DNA from 2 places in the Mesorhizobium sp. M0296 genome. Region 2 is predicted to be linked to the other one. Evidence: predicted binding sites of a transcription regulator. Region 2 holds the regulator's gene; the other holds the start of a gene.
The links. Region 2 encodes LexA, which represses DNA repair genes until DNA is damaged. Its sites were predicted from a motif close to TGTTCNNNNTGTGTTCNG; they were not measured.
Positions count from the first base shown of each region.

Region 1 (8,951 bases), on a different contig from region 2:
CCTCGATGCAGTCCATGTATTTGCATTTTATGCAATTGTCGGTCACGACGTAGGTCATTGGTCGGCTCCGGGACGTCCCATTTTGTTGGGCTTTTTTGGTGAGGTAACGCCTTTGTCCGCCGGTGGCAAGGGCGGCCCCTGCCAGCGGTGCCGCGGTTTCCGGAATGGAATTCCGGAAGGCCGGCAAAGCGGGCGTTCGACCTTGCTCAATCGTCGCCGAGCAGGTGGTCGGTCTGGCGGCGTTCCTTCTTCGTCGGGCGACCGCTGCCGGCCTCGCGCAACGGCGGCACCGCATCCGGAAGCGCCTCGCCCTTGGGCGCGGGGGGCGGCGACACGTCCTCGTAGAGCAGGCGGGCCTCTTCGGCCGGGCCACGCCGTACGCCGGTGCCAAGGACTTTCCAGACGAAGATCCGCCGCTCCAGCGTGATGGTCAAAACGTCGCCCGGCCGGACCGTATCGGAGGCCTGCGCTGCTTTGTCGCGATTGATGCGGACGCGTCCGGCGACGACCAGCTTGGCTGCCAGCGTGCGCGATTTTACCGCGCGCGAGAAGAACAGCCACTTGTCGATGCGCTGGCGGGCATCAGTGACCATTGGACGAGCAGCTTACTTCTTCAGCTGGTCGCGCAACGCGGCGAGCTTGGCGAAGGGCGAGTCCGGATCGAAGCGGACCGGGCGTTCCTCACGCGGCTTTGGCTGGAACGCCGGCTTTGCGCCTTGGGCGCCGCCTTTGCCGTCCTGCCGGCCAGCCTTCCAGTCGGGCCGGTTTTCGCGCCGGTCCGGGCGTTCACCTTGCGGCTTGCCGGCGCGCTGATCTGCCGCGTCGCCTTGCGGCCTGGGCTTGAACTTGCTGCGATCGAAGCGCGGCTTGCCGGCGCCGTCGCGCTGGTCGTGGCGCCCCTGACGGGCGGGCCGGTCGCCCGGCGTCGGTTGCCCGCCGGCATCTACCGGCGCATCGCTGCGGCTGTCCGGCGCAGCTTGACCATTGCGCGCGCGATTGTCCCGATGATTGTCCCGGGGGCGGTTGTCATGCTGGCGATGACGCGGGCGCTGGTCGAAACGACCCTGCCGCCATAACAGGATGGGTTTTGGCTCCTCGGCTTCTGGAGCAGCTTCGCCGGCGACGGCTCCTGCCGTCGCTGCAGGTTCGGCCGGCGATGCTTCCGTAGTGTCGGAAACCGGCGGTTCTGCCGGTGCCGCAGCCTCAGTTTCCGCCCCAGGTTCCGCCGTTGGCTCGGCCGCCGGTTCCGCAGGCGCTTCAGCAGTCGCCTCCGCGGCGGGCCGGGTCTCTTGCGTGACTTCTGCCGCAGCTTCAGGGGCTGGAGCTTCCGCGACAGGCTCTGCCGTCGCTTCGGTCACAGCTTCGGCCGCCGCCTCCGCATCAGGAGCCGCATCCGACACAGGTTCCGAAGCCTCCGCCGGCGGCTCTGCCGCGGCAGATGCTTCCGCCATCCTCGCCTGCTCGACTCGCGCAGCCTCTTCCGCCGCCTGCTTTGCAGCGGCAGCTTCACGCGCGGCATTGTCCTGTGCTTCCAGCCGCGCCTTGACCTCGGCCGCCGGTTTGGCATCGGCGCGATAGCCGAGTCCCTTCAGGATTTCTTCCATGTCGTCGGCGGTGGCGCCGAGAATCGACATCATCGGCGGCGTCACCATGAAGGACTGGCCGTCATAGGCGCCGTCGGGGCGAGGGCCGAGGCCCGGCTTCCAGTTGGTCGCCGGCCGGATCAGGTCGGCCAGCCGTTCGAGAATATCGACGCGTACAGCACGCCGGCCAAGATTGCGGTAGCCGGCAAGCTTGTAGAAGGTCTTGTCGAAGGTCGGATCGATGACCACCGAGGTGCGGCCGGAGGCCAGTGCGTGAACGACATCGCCGAAGCCGGGCTTGTCCTTGCCGTCGTTTCTCAGCGCCCACAGCAGCATTATCAGCCCGGCCGGCGCCGGTTTGATCAGCGCCGGCACGAAGACATGGTAGGCGCCGAAGCGCACTCCGAGACGGCGAAGCGCCGCGCGGCCTTCCTGGTCGAGCGACTTCATCTCGTCGGCGATGTCGCGACGGTTGATGAGGCCGAAATGCTCGACAAGCTGGAAAGCGATGCCGCGGCCGATGCCGGTGATCTGCTCGGCATTCTTGAGATCGACCAGCGGCTTCAGCAGGGATTCGATCTGGAAGTTTACGAAGCGCTCGGCGCGCGCCGCAACCTTGTCGCGTGCCGGGCCGGTGAGTTGCTCGTCGGCCAGCAGAACCAGACGCGGCTTCAAAGCGTCTTCGCCGGCGACCAGCGTGCCGATCGGCGCGCCGATCCAGCGCAGCGTGCCATCCGAACCCAGCGCGATGTCGCCATTGGCCGAGGCGCCGAAGCGCTCGGCCCGCGCCTCGAACTCGGCGGCAAGCGCCTTCTGCGCCGCCGCCCGCACCGCCTTGGCGTCTTCGCCGCCGGCGCTCTGGTCGGCGGTGAAGCGGAAACCTTGCAACTCGCCGACGTGATGGCCTTCGACGAGGACGGTTCCGGTTGGGCTGATTTCGGCTTCAGGCATCGTGTTTTCTCTAAGGCGCCGCATGAGGACGGAAGTCCTGCGGTCTACAAAACGTTTCGTCAACCGCTCATGCAGCGCATCCGACAATCTGTCTTCGATTTCGCGCGTCTTTTCCTGCCAGTGTGCCCGATCGGCCAGCCAGCCGGGCCGGTTGGAAACGAAGGTCCATGTGCGGATCTGGGCAATCCTGTGCGACAGCGTGTCGATGTCGCCTTCGGTTGTGTCGGCACGGCGCACCTGCTCGGCCATGTAGTTCTCGTCGACATGGCCGTGCCTGGCAAGGTCCATGTAAATGGAGGCAATCAAGTCGGCGTGCTGGGCCGGCGCGATCTTCCTGTAGTCGGGCAGCGCGCAGGCTTCCCACAGCAGCGCCACGCGCCTGGCATCGGTGGTGAGTGCCCGCACGTCCTCGTCGCGCGACAGATGCTCGAGCGCCTGCGCGTCTACTGCCGGCAGCGCGCGCGTCAGGCCTTCGACCGGAGCGTTGGTCTCAATCGAGCGCTTCAGCGCATCAAGGTTGGCGAAATCGAAATGCGCGGTGCGCCACTGCAGTACTTTCACCGGGTCGAAATCATGCGCCTCGATTTTGTTGACCAGTTCATCATCCAGCGGATCGACCTGGCCGGTGACGCCGAAGGTGCCGTCGCGCAGATGCCGGCCGGCGCGGCCGGCAATCTGGCCGAGCTCGGCCGCCGTCAGGTTGCGGTACTGGTAGCCGTCGAATTTGCGGTTCTGGGCGAAGGCGACGTGGTCGAGGTCGAGGTTGAGGCCCATGCCGATGGCGTCGGTGGCGACGAGGTAGTCGACGTCGCCCGACTGGAACAGCGCCACCTGGGCGTTGCGGGTGCGCGGGCTGAGTGCGCCGAGCACGACGGCGGCACCGCCCTGCTGGCGGCGGATCAGCTCGGCGATGGCATAGACCTCGTCGGCCGAGAAGGCGACGATCGCCGTGCGCCGCGGCAGGCGGGTCAGCTTCTTCGAACCGACATAGGCAAGATGCGAGAGGCGTGGTCGCGTCACCACCGACACGCCCCGCAGCAGGCGCTGCAGAATGCCGTGCATGGTGGCCGCGCCCAGCAGCAGCGTCTCCTGGCGGCCGCGCAGATGCAGGATGCGATCGGTGAAGATGTGGCCGCGTTCGAGATCGCCGGCGAGCTGGACCTCGTCGATGGCAACGAAGGCGGCGTCGGTCTCGCGCGGCATCGCTTCCACGGTGCAGACCGAGTATTTCGCGCCCGCCGGCTGGATCTTTTCCTCGCCGGTGATGAGCGCCACCTTATGGGCGCCGACCTTCTCGCAGACGCGCGTATAGACCTCGCGGGCAAGCAGCCTGAGCGGCAGGCCGATGACGCCGCTTTCGTGCGCCACCATGCGTTCGATGGCGAGATGGGTCTTGCCGGTGTTGGTCGGGCCGAGCACGGCCGTCACGTCTCGACCCGACAGGATCAGCGGTTCAGTATGTTTCGGATGGATGTTCATCGGCCTGGAAATAAGGCTCTCTGCCTCGCATTGTCGGGAGCGCGCCCATATTGGCCGCGTATGACAGGCGACACATAGGGATTTCGGGCGCGAAGCGAAAGCGGAATATGCCGAGGGCAGGCCGATTGGTTGGTTCGAAGCCAGAAAATCTGTTCCCGATTAACAGTTGGAACGAGTCTGGAACGAATCAGCGACGAATCACTGACTCGCGCTGATTCAGGGTTTGTTCACGGCTACATCTGGGTTTTCTGTCGGCATACCTCACCACATGCTGAATCACGGAAACTGGCCCGATTTATGCAAGCGGCATCCAAGCGAGCACTGCGGTTAACCTTTGCCGGTGAATGGTCGTGGCTGGCCAACCTGCTTCGCACAATATTATGAAATTATTGATGTTTCCTAATGCGCTTTAATCATTTCGCGGGTGTTTTCAGCTCTCGCCGTTAACGCTCCGCTCAAAGCCGGAACGAATCGGCGACGAATCAGCGATAGCTGAAGTTTCTTGGTTTGTTCACCGCAACATGTTGTGTCGTGAACAGCTTTTCCACCGAGAATCCACAGGCTGCCGGGCGGCTTTTGCACAAGCTGCGAGTTTGCCGTTAACCTTTGCGTGCCGGATTGGGGCAGCGTGCTGCATCGAGATCTTGCAACGGGAAGACCGCTATAGAAACGGGCCGTTTTGCAGGCCCGTTCGTCCAAGCGAGGATCTGTCTCAACGTAAAGACAAACGATCAGGCGACGTACTGGCCGCCATTGGCTGATATGGTCGAGCCGGTGATGAAACCGGCATCGTCGGAAGCGAGGAAGACGACGCAGCGCGCGATCTCCTCCGGCTCGCCGAGACGGCCGACCGGGATGTGCGGGATGACGCGCTCGTTGAGGACCTTCTCGTCCATTGCCTTGACCATCTCGGTGGCGATGTAGCCGGGGCAAATGACGTTGACGGTGATGCCGGCGCGCGCGCCTTCCTGGGCCAGTGCCTTGGTGAAGCCGATATCGCCGGCCTTCGAGGCCGAATAATTAACCTGGCCGACCTGGCCTTTCTGACCGTTGATCGAGGAGATGGTGATGATGCGACCGAACTTACGATCGCGCATGCCGCCCCACAACGGATGCGTCATGTTGAAGACGCCGGAAAGGTTGGTGTCGAGGACCTCTTTCCATTGCTCGCGCGTCATCTTGTGGAACATCGCGTCGCGAGTGATGCCGGCATTGTTGACCAGCACCGAGACGGGACCGAGATCGGCTTCGATCTGTTTGATGCCGGCGGCGCAGGCCTCGTAGTCGGCGACGGACCATCTATAGACCGGGATGCCGGTCGCGGCCTTGAACTTTGCGGCCGCTTCTTCATTGCCGGCGTAGTTTGCGGCGACCGAATAGCCGGCGCTTTTCAAGGCGACCGATATCGCCGCGCCGATGCCGCGCGACCCGCCTGTGACGATTGCAACCTTTGTCATATGTCCTCCCGGGAAATGCAGATGACTGAGCGTTGAAGCGGTGGGGTTTGCCCTCTTTCCCTACTCGCTTTGCGCCAGCATCCTATTCGTATCGCTTATCTCATCACAATGCTTCCACGCACATGGCAACACCCATGCCGCCGCCGATGCACAGCGTGGCAAGGCCTTTCTTGGCACTTCTGCGGCGCATCTCGTAGACCAGCGTGTTGAAGATGCGGGCGCCCGAGGCGCCGACCGGATGGCCGATGGCGATGGCGCCGCCATTGACGTTGACGATGGCCGGATTCCAGCCCATGTCCTTGTTGACGGCGCAGGCCTGCGCGGCAAAGGCCTCGTTGGCTTCGACCAGATCGAGGTCGCCAACCGACCAGCCGGCCTTGGCCAGCGCCTTGCGCGAGGAGGGGATCGGTCCCGTCCCCATGATCTGCGGGTCGACACCGGCGGTCGCCCAGGAAACGATGCGCACCAGCGGTGTGATGCCGCGCCTTGCGGCTTCCGCTTCGGTCATCAGCACCACGGCGGCGGCGCCGTCGTTGATGCCGGAAGCATTGGCTGCCGTCACCGTGCCTTCCTTGTCGAACGCCGGCTTGAGCTTGGTCATGGCATCGATTGTCGCGCCGTGGCGGATGTATTCATCCTGGTCGACTACGGTGTCGCCCTTCCTGCCCTTGACTGTAAAGGCAACGATCTCGTCCTTGAATTTCCCGGCTTTCTGCGAGGCCTCGGCCTTGTTCTGGGAAGCCAGTGCGAACTGGTCCTGGTCGTCGCGGGTGATCTGGAACTGGCGGGCGACGTTCTCAGCGGTGTTGCCCATATGATAGCCATAGAAGGCATCGGTCAGGCCGTCCTTGATCATGGTGTCGATCAGTTTGAAATCGCCCATCTTGACGCCACCGCGTAGATGTTGCGCATGCGGAGCCATCGACATCGATTCCTGGCCGCCGGCAACGATGATCCTCGCGTCGCCCTGGGCGATCTGCTGCATGCCGAGCGCGATGGCGCGCAAGCCGGAGCCGCAGAGCTGGTTCAGGACCCAGGAGGTCGCCTCCTGCGGTACGCCGGCAGCCATTGCCGCCTGCCGCGCCGGGTTCTGCCCTTGAGCCGCGGTCAGAATCTGGCCGAGAATGACCTCGTCCACCTCCTTGCCGTCGACGCCGGCACGGACCAGCGCTTCCCTGACGGCGACGGCACCCAATTCATGGGCTGGGGTGTTGGCGAAGGCGCCGTTGAAGGAGCCGACGGGCGTGCGCGCTGCACTGGCGACAACGATGGCGTTGGAAGCGGACATGTTCTTCTCCAGGCTTTCGGGGAACGATTTCGGGTGCCGTCGGGGACTTTTCTTGCCCTTTCCACAACCCGAGTCAAACCCGAAATGGGCATGGCGTCCCACTGCCGCAAGCATGCCGCCCGTCGCTGCAACGGCGGCCCGTCCGTGCTGCGCAGCATAAAATGTTCCCGCACTGCACAAACTGCTTGGATTCATGACGCTTTTGCGCATATCCTTTAAAAAGGCGCAATCGTTACCGGCGGCTTACTTAAGCTGCCCGGTGTCCGGGGAGGATGCAGATGGCCGCAAAAGACGAACCTATTGTTATCAAGAAATATGCCAATCGCCGTCTCTACAATACGGGCACCAGCACCTATGTGACGCTCGAGGATCTCGCTGAAATGGTCAAAAGAGGCGAGGACTTTACTGTCCAGGACGCCAAGACCGGTGACGACATCACGCATCCGGTACTGACCCAGATCATCTTCGAGCTGGAGAACAAGGACGGGCAGAACATGCTGCCGATCCCGTTCCTGCGTCAGCTCATCGCCTATTACGGCGACCAGATGCAGATGATCGTGCCGAGCTTTCTCGAGCAGTCGATGCTGGCCTTCTCTAAGGAGCAGGAACGCTTTCGCGAGCAGATGAAAGATGCGCTCGGCAAGTCGCCGATGGACATGATGAAGATCGCGACACCAATCAAGGTGCTGGAGGAGCAGACGCGGCGCAACATGGAAATGTTCCAGAACGCCATGCGGCTGTTCACGCCGTTCCCGCCCGCGGGCTCGGCGCCGGCAGCAGCGCCGGCCGAACCGGCCAGGAAGGAAACGCCGGAAAAACCCGACGACCTTCAGGAGCTGAAGGAGCAGATCGCCGCGATGCAGCGCAAGCTCGACACCATGTCGTGATTGCCGGGGCGAGGCGCCGCGTCGAACCTTCGCTCAGGTGCCGCTGAGACTTCGCAAACAGCGCGGCTAGAGCTGCTCCGGCAGCGGCCCCTGGTAGCGGGCGCGTGGCCGGATCAGGCCGTTGCTTGTCACCTGCTCCACGGCATGCGCGGCCCAGCCGACGCTGCGGCCGAGCGCGAACAGGCGGAACGGCGCATCGGACGGCAAACGGAGGCTGCGCGTCAGCGCGGCCAAAGCGAAATCGACGTTCGGGCGCATGCCCGTTGCCGCAAAGGCCGCATCGCAAAGCCGTAACAGCCCATCATCGACATCTATCGCGGCCAGCAACGGTTCCGCACGCGGATCGCCGTCGGGATAAAGCGGATGGCCAAATCCGGGCAGCGGCCTGTCGTGACCGAGCCAGCGTCCGACAGCCGCATCCGGCCCCAATCTCTGCGCATCTTCCGCCAGCATCATGACCGCCTCCGCGGCGCCGCCATGACGCGGCCCGGAGAGCGTGGCGAGGCCGGCAAGCAGGCAGGCCGAAACAGGTGCGCCGGTGGACGCGGCGACCCGTGCGGCGAAGGTCGATGCGTTCAATTCGTGATCGGCCAACAGTACCAGTGAGCGGCGGATCAAGTCTGCGCCGGCCGCATCGAGGGACCAGCCCTGCGCCAGTCTTTCGTGCACGGCACCAGTTCCGGGAATCGCGCCGAGCGCCTGGGCCAAAGCGGCGATGGCGCCGGCCGCATCGTGGTTGAGCGAAGCCGATCTTCGGCCGAGCGAAGGCCGGCCGTTGGCCGCCAACGCGGCCAATTCCGCGAAGGCAGCCGGCCGGCCAGTTGCGCCGTTGCCATGGCGGCTAGCCGAGACGAACGACACTGGTGCGTCAGATGCCCAAAGCAGGTTTGCCGTCTGCTCCAGCGTGGCAGCCTCGCAGAGAGCAACCGCATCCTGGCCGCGATAGACAAGGCGGCCATGCAAAACGGTCGAGATCGTGGTGGCGATCGCCGGCTCACCCCAGGCAATTGCACTTTCGGCGATTGCCTGGGGATTTCGGCCACGAGCCCGGCGGCTCGCCAGCGCCGCGATGTCGTCGGCGCGATACTGGCTGCGGCGTGGATCCGCCCGGTCCGGCCGCACGCCGATGCGTCCGCGGCTGACATAGGCATAGAGGGTCTGGGCTCGCACCTTGAGACGCTCCAGGGCTTCGTCCCGCGTCAGCCACTCCGTCATGTCAGCCTTGGCATATTGATTCAGTTGATCAAGATTGATGGTCGAGTCACCAACCCTTATCTTCCACCCGGAAAGGGTCAAGGAGAAAACC
Region 1 is NZ_JAMYRZ010000003.1:268,572-277,522, forward strand. Features, by position in the region: gene fdxA (ferredoxin FdxA) at 1-58, opposite strand, end outside; gene NKI97_RS05535 (RNA-binding S4 domain-containing protein) at 207-593, opposite strand; gene NKI97_RS05540 (helicase-related protein) at 606-4,013, opposite strand; gene phbB (acetoacetyl-CoA reductase) at 4,745-5,470, opposite strand; gene NKI97_RS05550 (acetyl-CoA C-acetyltransferase) at 5,574-6,758, opposite strand; gene phaR (polyhydroxyalkanoate synthesis repressor PhaR) at 7,037-7,645, shown strand; gene NKI97_RS05560 (citrate/2-methylcitrate synthase) at 7,712-8,860, opposite strand.
Region 1: the regulator LexA is predicted to act here: its motif matches at 4,181-4,198, upstream of NKI97_RS05540 (helicase-related protein).

Region 2 (8,951 bases):
ATGCCGCCGCCGCGGCTGTCGCCGCTACGCTTTGCCACTCGAAAGGTCCTGCTGGGCATGTGCGGTCTGGCGATGACCTCGATCATTGCAGGGAGCGCCACGGCGCTTTTCGCCATATGGCATTTCCAGCGCGTGGCGCCGCTCAGCCTGTTCGCCAATCTGGCCATCATGCCCATCGTCTCACTGGTCGTCATGCCCTTCGCCGTTCTCAGCGCGCTGGCGATGCCGTTCGGTGCGGATGGCCCTTTCCTCTATGTCATGGGCAAGGGGCTGACGGCGATGATCGCCCTGTCCGGGTGGATCTCGGAGCGCTCGCCGATCGATGCGGTCGGGCTGATTTCGCTGAGATCCGTCCTTCTGGTGACGATCGCCCTCGTCATTGCCAGCATGGCGACGACCTGGTTGCGGCTGGCGGCACTTCCTTTTGCGCTCGCCGGCTTGCTGACGACAACGCAGACACGCATACCCGACGTATTGGTCTCGGAGGACGCACGGCTGGTCGCGCTGCCGATCGGCAGCGGTGAACTCGCGGTCAACCGGGCACGCCCGAATGAGTTCACCATCGACAACTGGAAACGCGCGCTCACATCAGAGGCTATCGTCGCGCCGGAAACACCTGCAAAGAACGACCCGCAATTCGACATTGCCGATCCGGCCGACCTACCGCCGGGCATGCCGTTCATTTGCACGGACGGCCTCTGCCTTGCCAGGCATCCATCCGGCGCGATCATCGCGCAAGCCAAGGACCGCGATACTGCGCGGCCAGCCTGCGCCTTTGCCAGCTTGATCGTCATCGACGACGCCACCGCGCATAACCCCTGCTACTACGACCGGCTGGTCCTCGTCGTCACCAAACGGCAACTGGCGCGCGCGGGAAGTGCCGCCGTCTACTTCGATCCACAAGCGGCAACGCGCGCCGAAATCCGTTTCGCGGTCGAAAAATCATACCGGCCCTGGCACGTGCAGCGGAAATTTTCACGCGCGGCACGGGGCCTGCCACCATACCGCAGGGCCGACAACCCCAAAGCCGGCGCCAAGGGCGGGGCTCAGTAGCGGCGGATCAGTCCGACGAGCTTGCCCTGCACCTTGACCCTGTCTGGTCCGAAGATGCGCGTCTCGTAGGCCGGATTGGCGGCTTCCAGGGCGATCGAGGCGCCCTTGCGGCGGAACCGCTTCAGCGTCGCTTCCTCCTCGTCGACCAGTGCCACCACGATCTCACCGGGGCTCGCCGTATCGGCATTGCGGATGATCACCGTGTCGCCGTCGAAAATGCCGGCCTCGATCATCGAATCGCCTTTGACCTCGAGCGCATAATGCTCGCCGCCCATGATCATATCCGGCGGCACCGAAATCGAATGCGTCTGGTGCTGGATGGCGTCGATCGGCACACCGGCGGCGATGCGGCCCATCACCGGGATCGAAACGGCGGCGACGACATCGTCGTCATTTCCGGCTGCGGGCACGCGCGACGATGTCGGCTTGCCTTGCCGAGGACCGCCTTGCCCAAGACTGCCCTGGATGACACTCGGCGAGAACTTGCGTGCCGCATTGAGGCCGGGGGCGATCGAGTCAGGCAGGCGCAGCACCTCCAGCGCACGGGCCCGGTTGGGCAAACGGCGAATGAAGCCGCGCTCCTCCAGCGCCGTAATCAGCCGGTGGATTCCGGATTTGGAAGCCAGGTCGAGCGCTTCCTTCATCTCGTCGAAGGAAGGCGGGATACCGCTTTCCTTCAACCTTTCGTGGATGAACATAAGCAGTTCGTGTTGTTTGCGTGTCAGCATAGCGACCCCCAACAGAATCAGAAAAACAAACCCAGAACAAACACTATCTGTTCCAGTTGTGTTCCGCAACTGTTTAAAGTTTAATGAATGCGTTAAGGCTCGGGAAACAAACGACGTCCCTACCGGGGTACCGTATTTTCACCGCCGCGAGCCTCATCGCCTTGATTCTGCTTTCGTTTGCGCCCTTCTGGCTTCCCGGAGGCCACATTGACATCGGCCGTCGGTCGGCAAAGGGCACGGAAGTGAACCCCTATCGACTGTGCGGTTTGGTCGATGCACCGTGAACGAAACGAACTCAAAACGCCAACCTCGGGTTAAGTCCCCGGTTTCCACCGCCTGGTCAGGCTGCTTCTCGCCGGTGGAGCCTTGCTGCGCGCAACCAGGGAATGGAAGAACAGTCGACGCGTGTCGGGCGTTGCGTTGGATCTTGGGGGAGCAGACAAATCATGACAGGAATTCCCGATCTCGTGGCCATAAAGGCGATGGATGCCGCGGATCCGCTGCGCGCGATGCGCGACCGCTTTGTATTGCCGCAAGGAGTGGTCTATCTCGACGGCAATTCGCTAGGAGCTGCTTCACGTGCCGCTTTCGATGAACTGCGCAAGGCCGCGACCGAAGAATGGTCGCATGATCTCATCCGCGCATGGAACACGGCCGGCTGGTTCAACATGCCGCTTGAACTTGGCGACCAGCTCGGGCGCCTGATCGGTGCCGCGGCCGGCCAGACGGTGGTCTGCGACACGACATCGGTCAACATCTACAAGCTGCTGCACGCCGCCATGGCCATGCGACCGGAGCGGCAGGTCATCGTCGCCGAGGGCGATAGTTTTCCGACGGACCTCTACATGGCTGAGGGTGTGGTTTCGACGCGAAAAGATACGCTGCTGCGCCTCTCGGGGGTCGACGCGCCGAGCATCGAAGAGCTGATCGACGAACGCACCGCCGTGGTGCTGGTCAACCACGTCAACTACAAGTCGGGCAACTGCGCGACATGCCGGCGCTGACGCGCAGGGCTCAGGAAGCCGGGGCGATGATCGTCTGGGATCTCTGCCACACCGCCGGCGCGATGCCAGTCGAGCTCGACAAGGCAAACGCCGATTTTGCCGTTGGCTGCACCTACAAATATCTGAATGGCGGCCCGGGCGCGCCTGCCTTCATCTATGCGGCTGAGCGGCATCTTTCCGACATCCAGCAGCCGCTCACCGGCTGGTGGGGCCATGCACGGCCCTTCGCCTTCGAGCCAGGCTATGCGGCCGGCACCGGCATCCGCCGGTTTCTGTGCGGCACCCAGCCGGTGCTGTCGATGCGCACGCTGAAGGGCGCGCTCGACATCTGGAACGATGTCGACATGACGGCGGTGCGCAAGAAGAGCATCGCGCTGGCGGATCTGTTCATCGAGCTTGTCGAGGCAAAGTGCGGCACTTACGGGCTCACGCTCGAAAGCACGCGCGATGGGGAAAAACGCGGCAGCCAGATTTCATTCATGCATGAGCATGGCTACCAGGTCATGCGCGCGCTGATCGAACGTGGCGTGATCGGCGATTTTCGCGCGCCATCGACCATGCGCTTCGGCTTCACCCCGCTCTATGTTGGCTATGCCGATGTCTGGCAGGCCGTCAAAGTGCTTGAGGACATCCTGCGCACCGGTGCGTGGAGGGATGCGCGCTTCGCCATCAAAGCAGCTGTCACTTGAGATTGATGCGAGAGCTGGAATCGTGAGGCTGGCGACGACGCGCCGCGCGATGCTCACGGCTACGTTGCAAGGCCATATTGCCAGGGAGGGCGCAGGGTGTTCGAACGTCACATTGCCGATTGGGACAACGCCTATGCCAACGGCGCCAACATAGCCGGCAGCGATCGCTGGCCGGCGGCCTGGATCGAGCCCGCGCGGGTTTTCCGCGACGTGCTTTCGACCGAGGGCAGGGCGCGGCTCGACATGGCCTATGGCGACAACCCATGCAACCGGCTCGATCTTTTCCTGCCGGCCATCAAGCCTAAGGGACTCGTGGTGTTCGTTCATGGCGGCTACTGGATGGAATTCGACAAGAATTTCTGGTCGCATCTTGCCGCTGGCCCTGTTGATCGCGGCTATGCGGTGGCGATGCCGTCCTACACGCTCTGTCCGCAGATACGCATCGGCGGCATCGTCAAGGAAGTCGGCGCGGCGATCGGCAAGGCGGCGGCGATCGTTGCAGGGCCGCTGATGCTGACCGGGCACTCGGCCGGCGGCCATCTTGTTAGCCGGATGGTTACGGCGACGACGCCGCTGGCGCCCGAAGTCGTCCGGCGCGTTCGTCATGTGGTGTCGATCTCGGGGGTGCACGATTTGCGCCCGATCATGCGCACCGGCATGAATGAGACGCTGGCGATCGATGAGGCCGAGGCGCAGGCCGAAAGTCCGGTGCTGCTGCGCCCGATGGACAAGGCCCGCCTGACCTGCTGGGCCGGCGGCGGCGAGCGCGCCGAATTCCTGCGTCAGAGCGCGTTGCTGGCCAACATCTGGATCGGCCTGGGTTCCGCGACCAGCTCGGTGGTCGAACCTGACCGGCATCATTTCAACATCATCGACGGTTTGGCCGATCCAGACCATCCGCTGACCCGGACCTTGATTTCGGAGTGAGGCAGGTTCAGCGTAGCATCAGCACGTCGCAGGGGGAGCCCGCCGCCGCGGCAGGAGCGAACGGCGTGCGAACGATCAGCCCGTCGGCATCGGCCAGCATTTTCAGCATCGAGGAGTCCTGGATGCCGAACGGCGTCGCCACGAGCGTACCGGCGTCATCTATGACAACAGCCCGCACATAATCTTGCCTGAGATCGTTGGCCGGCATGGCGGCACCGAGCCGTGCCCGACGTATATCCTGCTGAAAGGCGCGGCCGCCGAGCCGCGCCAGCAGCGGCTTCAGGAAGAGCTGAGTGCAGACCAGGCTTGCCACCGGATTGCCGGGCAGGCCGATGCAGCGAATGTCTCCCAGCCGCCCGAACATCAGCGGCTTGCCCGGCCGCATGGCGATCTTCCAGAAATCGAGCGTCATGCCTTGCCCGGTCAGTACGTCATGAACGAAGTCGTGGTCACCGACCGAGGCACCGCCCAGCGTGACGATGACGTTCGCGCCAGCCTTCACGGCCTTTTCAACCAGCGCAGCGATCGCCTCCCTGCGGTCCGGCGCGATGCCAAGGTCGAGCGCGCGCGCACCGACCGACTGTGCGGCAGCGGCGACACCATAGGCGTTAGAGGAGATGATCTGGTCGGGGCCAAGATCGCTGCCCGGCGGCAGCAATTCGTCGCCGGTGGCGATGATGGCGACCAGCGGCCGTTTGACCACGCGCACCTCGGGGTGATTGGCCGATGCCGCCAGCGACAAGGCCGCCGGGTCGAGCAGGCGGCCTTTGGGCAGCAGGACATCGCTCTTGGCGAAATCGAGCCCGAGGCGGCGGATGTTGCGCCCCTGCACCGTCGGTTCCGTCACTTCGACGCTGCCGCCACCGAGATCGCGGACGTTCTCCTGGATGACGATAGTGTCGGCGCCTTCGGGAAGCGGCGCGCCAGTAAAGATGCGCACGGCCTGCCGCTGCTGCACCGTTCCGGCAAAGCCGCGTCCGGCCGGCGCCATGCCGACCACCGAAAGCTTTGCCGGTACGGACGCGATATCGGCCGCCCGCACGGCATAGCCGTCCATGGCGGAGGCGTTGAACGGCGGCTGGGTGCGGAGCGCCACAACCGGCTCCGCCAGCACGCGGTCGGCGGCATCCAGCAGTGCGACGCGTTCGTCCGGCAGCGCTGCTGCGCCGTCCAGCAGGCGCTCGAGCGCCTCGGCAACTGGGACCAGCGCCATTATCGGCCTGCCTCGGTGGCCCCGTCTCCGGTGATCTTGTAGTCGCCGGATTTGCCGCCGGTCTTTTCAACCAGCCTGATGCCGGAGATGACCATGGCGCGGTCGACCGCCTTGGCCATGTCGTAGATGGTCAGGCAAGCGACCGAGACGGCACTCAGAGCCTCCATCTCAACGCCGGTCTTGCCGGTGACGCGGGTCAATGCTGTCACCTTCAGGCCGGGCAGCGCGGCGTCCGCCTCGATATCGACAGATATCCTGGTCAGCAGCAGCGGATGGCAAAGCGGGATCAGTTCATGCGTCTTCTTGGCCGCCATGATGCCGGCAATGCGCGCGGTGCCCAGCACGTCGCCCTTCTTGGCGTCGCCGGCGAGGATCATGTCCAGCGTCTCGGGCCGCATCGCGACAAAACCTTCTGCGACTGCCGTGCGCACCGTCTCAGCCTTGTCGCCGACATCGACCATGTTGGCTTCGCCCTGCGCGCCAAGATGGGTGAGGGCGGCCGCCATCCTCAAACGACCTCTGCCGGCGCCTTGCCCGTCAACAGCAGGCGCGTTGCCGCGGCCACGTCCTGCTGGCGCATCAGGCTCTCGCCGACCAGGAAAGTCGCAATGCCGCTCTGCTCCAGCCGACGGCAATCGTCGCGCGAAAAGATACCGCTCTCGCTGACCAGATGGCGGTCGGCCGGCACCATCGCTACCAGCCGCTCCGAGGTCTGTAGGCTGGCTTCGAAGGTCCGGAGATTGCGGTTGTTGATTCCGATCAGCCGCGACGACAGCTGCAGCGCGCGTTCCATTTCAGCCTCGTCATGCACTTCGACCAGCGCGTCCATGCCGAGCCCGAACGCTGTCGCTTCGAGTTCTCTTGCCAACGCGTCGTCGACGCTGGCCATGATGATCAGGATGGCATCGGCGCCCCATGCCCTGGCCTCGTAGACCTGATAGGGGTCAAACAGGAAATCCTTGCGCAATGCAGGCAGCTCGACGGCAGCGCGCGCAGTGGTGAGGAATTCGGGCGCGCCTTGGAAGGAGGGTGCGTCGGTCAGCACCGAAAGGCAGGCGGCACCGCCCTTCGCATAGGCCCTGGCCAGCGTCGGCGGATCGAAATCGGCGCGGATCAGGCCTTTGGATGGGCTAGCCTTCTTGATTTCGGCAATCAGCGCGAACCTGCCGGATTTGCGCTTTGCTTCAAGGGCGGAAAGAAAGCCGCGCGGCGCGTCGGCATCCGTCGCCCGTGCCTTGATCTCGGCGAGCGGCACGCGCGCCTTGGCCGCCGCGATCTCGTCGCGCTTGTAAGCCTCGATCTTGCGCAGGATGTCGGACATGGTTTTAACCGTTCGAAATCTCGATCAGCCTGTCGAGCACTTTCAGCGCGCGGCCGCTGTCGATGGCCTGCGCCGCCGTTACCATGCCGTCGGCAAGCGTCGTCGCTTTGCCGGCCACCACCAGCCCGGCGCCGGCATTCATCAGCACCGTATCGCGAAAGGCGCCGGCTGCGCCGCCCAGCATGTCGCGCAGTGCCTGGGCGTTGTGGGCGGCGTCGCCGCCGCGCAACTCGTCCTTGTTGTGCCGCTTCAGTCCGACGGCTTCCGGGGTCAGCGTAAAGCTGCGGATCTCGCCGCCGGCCAGTTCGGCGACAAGTGTCTCGCCGGTGGTGGTGATCTCGTCATAGCCGTCGCCATGGACGATCCAGGCATGGTCGGCACCAAGTTCCTTCAACGTTTCTGCCACCGGCATGATCCATTCGGGCAGGAACACGCCGACCATCTGCCGTCTGACACTCGCCGGATTGGAAAGCGGGCCCAGCAGGTTGAAGATGGTGCGGGTTCCGAGCTCGACCCGGGTCGGGCCGACATGCTTCATCGCCGGGTGATGCGCCGGCGCGAACATGAAGCCAATGCCGGCCTCGTGGATGCAGCGGCCGATCGTCTCCGGAGGGATGTCGATCTTGACGCCCAATGCGATCAGCACATCGGCGGCGCCGGTCAGCGAGGACAGTCCGCGATTGCCGTGCTTGGCGACGGGCACGCCGCTGCCGGCGATGACGAAAGCGGATGCGGTCGAAATGTTGACGCTGTGCGAATTGTCGCCGCCGGTGCCGACAATGTCGATGGCGCCCTCGGGGGCTTCGACACGCAGCATCTTGGCGCGCATGGTGGCGACGGCGCCGGCGATCTCGCTGACGGTCTCACCGCGCACGCGCAATGCCATCAAGAAGCCGCCGATCTGGCCGGGGGTAGCATCGCCCGACATGATGATGTCGAAGGCCTCGCGCGCCTCCTCGAAAGAAAGAGCGCTGCCGGCGGCGACCTTGGCGATGTGGATCTTCAGCGCGCTCATCTGGCCAGGGCTTGGGTTACGGCCGTCTGATCGATGCGGACGTCATATTGCGTCTGCAACTGCGCTACCAACTGGTCGAGCAGGTCGTCGGACATGCCGGATGTGAAGGACTTCTGTGCGTCCTCGGGTACTGAGCTGGCGTCGGCCCCGGCGGGCTCGAATACCTCGGCAACCTTGAACAGGATCTGTCCGTCGCCCGTGGGCGAGGGGATCAGCCCGGTGCCGCCTTCGCCGACGCCGAACATCGCGGCGGCGCCTTCCTTGCCGAAATCGACGTCGTCAGCATCGCGCTTGACGCCGCGCTTGGTCTGCTTTTCGAGCTTGAGCTCACCGGCGATCACCTCGAGCGTGGCGCCAGCCTTGAGACGCTTCTCGAGCTCCTGTGCTTTTGCGGTGAGCCGTTTGGTGGTCTCCGCCGCGGTCCAGTCGGCCACGACCTTCTGGCGGACTTCGTCCAATGTGCGGTCGCGGGCAGGCGTGATCGCGCTCACGTCGTAGAAGACGAAGCCATTATCGGCGGTGGTGAGGCCTTCATTGTCGGTTCCGGGTTCGGATTCGAACACCGCCTTGATGAGTGCCGGCGATTCCGGCAGGTCTTTGACGATGCTTCCATCCGGCCGTTGGCCGGTGCGGTCGATGGCATCGATGGTGACGACCTTCAGCTTCAATTTGGCGGCTGCCTCGGCGAGCGAACTGCCCGAGGCGCGCGTATCCTCGTAATTGTCGTGCACGTCCAGCAAGATGCGGCTTGCCTCGCCCAGTGCCAGGTCCTTGCGGATCTGCTCGGACACTTCGGCCAGCGGCTTCACCACTTCGGGCTTGATCTCGGTGACGCGCAGCAGAACGGGACCAAAGGCGCCCTGTACGACCGGGCTGACCTCATTGACGTTTAGTTTGAAGGCAGCATCGGCGACCGCCTTGTCGGCGATCTTGTCCTTGGCCAGCGTGCCGAGCAGCGTGTCGGCCGGCGTCTTGCCTTCGGCAGCGACGATCTTGTCGAA
Region 2 is NZ_JAMYRZ010000004.1:48,021-56,971, forward strand. Features, by position in the region: gene NKI97_RS05820 (ComEC/Rec2 family competence protein) at 1-1,053, shown strand, start outside; gene lexA (transcriptional repressor LexA) at 1,047-1,781, opposite strand; partial or broken gene kynU (kynureninase) at 2,228-3,474, shown strand; gene NKI97_RS05835 (hormone-sensitive lipase) at 3,571-4,401, shown strand; gene NKI97_RS05840 (molybdopterin molybdotransferase MoeA) at 4,409-5,614, opposite strand; gene moaC (cyclic pyranopterin monophosphate synthase MoaC) at 5,614-6,120, opposite strand; gene trpC (indole-3-glycerol phosphate synthase TrpC) at 6,123-6,935, opposite strand; gene trpD (anthranilate phosphoribosyltransferase) at 6,940-7,950, opposite strand; gene NKI97_RS05860 (SurA N-terminal domain-containing protein) at 7,947-8,951, opposite strand, start outside.